Regions from separate parts of the Peribacillus sp. TH14 genome, predicted to be linked through region 1. Evidence: predicted binding sites of a transcription regulator. Region 1 holds the regulator's gene; the other holds the start of a gene.
The links. The regulator Rex, encoded in region 1, represses fermentation and respiration genes when NADH is low (regulators of the CRP and FNR family bind a similar motif). The targets are predictions, from matches to a motif close to TTGTGAAATATTTCACAA.
Positions count from the first base shown of each region.

Region 2: a site for Rex is predicted at 1,366-1,383, ahead of qoxA (cytochrome aa3 quinol oxidase subunit II). Genes of this name have one in related genera too.

Region 1 is NZ_JAEKEK010000001.1:1,722,567-1,725,037, reverse strand. It holds gene JFU50_RS08305 (ABC-F family ATP-binding cassette domain-containing protein) at 1-439, opposite strand, end outside; gene moaC (cyclic pyranopterin monophosphate synthase MoaC) at 570-1,079, shown strand; gene JFU50_RS08295 (redox-sensing transcriptional repressor Rex) at 1,114-1,773, shown strand; gene JFU50_RS08290 (YdiK family protein) at 1,801-2,016, opposite strand; gene JFU50_RS08285 (CPBP family intramembrane glutamic endopeptidase) at 2,013-2,471, opposite strand, start outside.
Region 2 is NZ_JAEKEK010000001.1:1,523,495-1,525,965, forward strand. It holds gene qoxB (cytochrome aa3 quinol oxidase subunit I) at 1-243, opposite strand, end outside; gene qoxA (cytochrome aa3 quinol oxidase subunit II) at 317-1,246, opposite strand; gene JFU50_RS07460 (hypothetical protein) at 2,425-2,471, shown strand, end outside.

The DNA.
Region 1 (2,471 bases):
GGATATCTGCTTCATATTGATAGCCCCCCTTTTCTTTAAAGGCTACCTGTAAAGTGTCATATTCATTTAACACCTTTTGGTAAAGTATTTCGTTATCAAAAGTGTCAGGTTTGGCCATTTCGGCCTCAAGTCGGCGCAGTTCTTTCTCTTGCTCTATTAGGTCTTTGAATACAGTCTGCATCTCATTCCAAATGGAAAGTTCGGATTCTAAACCTGTATCCTGTGCCATATAGCCAATAGTGACGCCTTTGGGTTTGATGATCTCGCCGCCATCATGGGAAAGTTGTCCGGCTATGATTTTTAGCAGAGTTGATTTTCCAGCGCCGTTTCGGCCAACTAGGGCAATTCGATCTTTATTTTGAACTTCGAGCTTCATATTTGATAAAATAAGTTCAGCTCCGTAATATTTGGATAGTTGATTGATTTGTAATAAAATCATAAATTTTCACCTCAATTGATTATTGTTAGTGTAACGTATTATAGTAATTATCGGCAACAGCTGAGGTCTAAGCAAAAACAAGCTGTTACATAATGTGGAATAATAGTGTATGATTTAGGAGGGGTTATTAATGGGGGACTTAACGCATTTTAATGAACAAGGCAGAGCTAAAATGGTTGATGTGAGTGCGAAGCCTGAAACCATTCGGACGGCAACAGCTCAATCGAGTATCTTATTGAACGATGAAATATATGAAAAAATCACGAACCAGAAAATGAAAAAAGGTGATGTTCTGTCAGTTGCACAGGTTGCAGGCATCATGGCAAGCAAAAATACATCCAATATAATCCCGATGTGTCACCCTATTTCTCTACAAGGGGTCAATATAGCCTTTGATTGGGTAAAAGAAGAACAAGGTTATAGGCTTAAAATAGAAACAGAAGCCAAGACAAAAGGGAGTACAGGTGTTGAAATGGAAGCGTTAACAGCTGCATCTGTGACCGCTTTAACTGTCTACGATATGTGTAAGGCTATTGATAAAGGAATGGTAATCGGGCCTACATTTTTAGTGGAGAAAACAGGTGGGGTGTCTAGTAGCGATTACAAAAGACAGTTGAATCAAACAGATAAAGAAGAATAAGTTTGAAAAGCATGTGTGAAGGCGGGGAAGAACGATGAACCATGACCCAAAGATACCGCAGGCAACGGCCAAAAGGTTGCCCTTATATTATCGATTTTTAAAGAACTTACATTCCTCAGGTAAACAAAGAGTATCCTCGGCAGAGCTTAGCGAAGCTGTAAAAGTTGATTCGGCTACAATTCGCCGTGATTTTTCCTACTTTGGCGCGCTTGGAAAAAAGGGCTACGGCTATAATGTGAATTATTTACTATCCTTCTTCAGAAAAACACTAGATCAAGATGAATTGACAAAAGTCGCTTTAATTGGAGTAGGGAATTTAGGGACCGCTTTTTTAAATTACAATTTTTTGAAAAATAATAATACAAAAATTGAAATGGCATTTGAAGTTTCTGAAGATAAGGTTGGAAAGCGAATAGCTGATGTGCCAATCTATCATATGGACCAAATAGATACGCTTTTGCAGGAAAATAATATTACAGCAGCTATTTTGACAGTACCTGCCCAAGTGGCTCAAACGATAACCGATCGTTTAGTTAAAGCTGATATAAAAGGAATATTGAATTTCACTCCTGCTCGGCTGACTGTACCGCCGTCCATAAGAGTTCACCACATTGACCTGGCTGTAGAGCTTCAGTCCCTCATCTACTTTTTAAAGCATTATCCTGTGGTAGAAGAAGTTGCATTAGAGGAATAAAAAAACGCTGCGTCTTCGCAGCGTTTTTTATTTTTTCCTCTTATTGTTTGCGGATTTAATTTTAAAGTGCATCATGATCATACGTAACCCTGACCCAAAGTCAAGAGTTGCAATAAGTACGAGTATGTAGGCAAAGACTCCCCATCCTGATGAATTGACGGTTTGGATTGCGATAGCCGTAAAAAGAGCCCCTAAGCCTGCATAGATGATACCGATAAATAGTGGTGATTGACGACGTTTCATAATAAACCTCCGATAAAGGCCTGTGCAGTATCTAGCATCTTCTCAATATCATCTCTATAAAACACTTGAAGGATGATAACAAGGGTATTCATTGCAATATGTGCCACCATCGACACAAGGATACGACCGGTTTTCGCATAAAGAAATGCAAAGGTGAAGCCCATTGCTGAATATAAAAGAAGATGTTCGAGTTCACCATGCGCCAAGCCGAAAATAACTGAGCTAATTAAAGCAGAAATAAAGAAATTAAAGCGTTTATTAAGTGATCCGAAAATGATTTTCCGGAAAAGGATTTCTTCCAAAATAGGTCCAATTACTGAAGTCACGAAAATGACCATTGGGACTTCGTATATGAGTGAAATAAGATTCTGCGTATTTTCAGATTCAGACTTCACCCCGAGCATTTGTTCAATGCTTCCAGCTAAGCTTTGAGCAATAAGAGCCAGAAATACACC
Region 2 (2,471 bases), 200 kb from region 1:
TTGAGCACGCATCATGATAGCATCGGCGCCACCACGGAAAAGCATAAGTAGTGCTGACAAGATGTACATGATACCAATACGTTTATGGTCAACCGTTGTTAACCACTCACGCCATAAGTAACCCCATTTTTTAAAATAGGTAATTCCGGCAACAACCGCAATCATGGTTAAGCCAATGGCAACCATGGATGCATAAATTGCAGGACTTGGATGAGGTACGGCAAATCGATCAAAGTAATCCATACTTTTGTGACTCCTTTCAGGAAAATATTCCTTATCTTGTAAACCTAGTTGTTTTATCGAACGAAATTAATTCTTAGTGATCATGATTCATGTTGCTGTGTTCTGAATGTTCCTCGTGTGAATCTTTGGAATCATTTTCTTCAGTATCAGAAGATCCGTGGTCATGACCAGCATGTTCCCCTTCAGGAGCTGGAGAAAACTCTAAGTGAGTTCCAGTGTAAGTGGATTGTCCCACATGACCAGGTTCTAATAATTTATTGAATTTTTCCTCAGTAAGCGGTTTAGCAGTAGCTTTAATTTCATCTACCCACTTATCGTATTCTTTTGCAGACAGTACATTAACGTTGAACGTTTGCTGAGCAAAACCTGAACCACTGAAGTTTGAATTTCGACCCATATACTCTCCTGGTACATCAGCTGCTAAGTGCAACGTGTTAACCATGTCCGACATCGCGTATTTTTGTCCTCCAAGTTGTGGAATCCAGAAACTAGAGATTGGTCCGAATGAATAAAGTTTAAATTCAATTGGTCGGTTAGTCGGTAAAAACAGATAGTTAACTGTTTCGATATCTTCTTCCGGATAACTAAAATGCCACTTCCAGTTAGAAGATGAAGCATAAATAACTAACGGTTCTTGCTCTTGGTATCCTTTAGGTGTTGCCTCAACTTCATTTGTTGTTTTAACAGTAACAACTGATAGGAAAGCGACGATTAAAATTGGGATCGCAACCCAAATTATTTCAAGAACCTTACTTCCTTCAATATGAGGTGGTTCATAATCATCACGCTGTTTGGAAGCACGATATTTCATTATCATGAAGATATACAGTACAATAACGACAAGAACGACAAAGGCCATTGTCCATATCGAAATCATAATAACATCTGCTTGTGTTGCAGCTACTGGCCCTTTAGGGTCCAAGACCATTAATGGGTTATCGCAACCGGTTAGCACAGTGGCAATAGTAAAAAGTATAGTTAATAAAGCCCATTTTATTTTCATAGTACTACCCCTTTCTTACATAATAAAATTCCTATTGGTAATTATTCGGACAAAGTGTTACCATGTTCACAAACCCCGACATACCAATATTAATCCCAAGTGTATAAAAAGACAATACAAAGTGACATCTGTCACATAAAGTTCATGAAAGAGCAGTAAGAAGATGGTAACTGAACTGAAATGTTCGAAAATCTTTATGAAATGAAATATAATAAATGTTTAATATCTTACTTACGGAGAATTCGCTTAGTTAGTGAGGATTTGCAAGTATCCCCGGTTTATTTTCCATATAATGTTACTTTAATATAATGAATTTTCACATTATATTCTTCCTCGTACATTACTCAAGACCTGATTTAAATTACCGAATATTCAGAATTTTATTACCTCTCCTGTTAAGAAGATAGCTATCAATGGAATCGTTATTGGATGTTGATGGTATCCAGGATTAAAAACGAATTTTTCTCACTCGACCATGGACTCGGTAACGGCATTGTATATGATGTTGTGTTCCCTGCTTCATTACACTTGTCGTACAACACTTGCCCTTATATATATATATATATAAGGAAACAAAGAGTGTGAAATGAACATTTTGATCCTTTATGATGCCTACTTGAATGCCTTTCTAGGACATTTGCTGTGGCACATTTAGCCATTCTAATAGGCTTGGTTAAAATAGGGGAAAGGAAAATGGGGGCTTGTACTCTATAATCGGGTTAATCTTATTTAAGAACAATAATAATATATGATTGGTAATCAGGTTCCGTCTTCTCGCAATACTTATTGCCCTGTCAGTATTACTTTTCCTAAACTGCTGTTTAGTCCTGTCCTCCTATTTTTGCGGGAGCAGGCTATTTGTGTTTTGTAATTATGAATGGGGCATGAAAAAGGATATCCTTTCACACCTCAAAATTTATAAAGTGACCAGGGGGCAGGCCGTTTCCCCACATGTTACTTCAAGCGCATTAGTCCATTCACTTTTCTGGAATTCCTCCACCTACGAATAAAGGAAACTCACTACTTAAATATCCAATTTTGACAACTGCATCCCTTTTGTTTCTTTTATTATATGCACATAGAAAACCACGAAAAATGGACCTTTTTAAAGTGTCCATTTTTCGTGGTATAGTTCAGAGTTCAGAATGTAGAGTTAGAACTTTTCATTCAGGAATGTAGTGAGTTTGGTGTGGATGGCCAAGCTATGTTGTATGTACACATATTC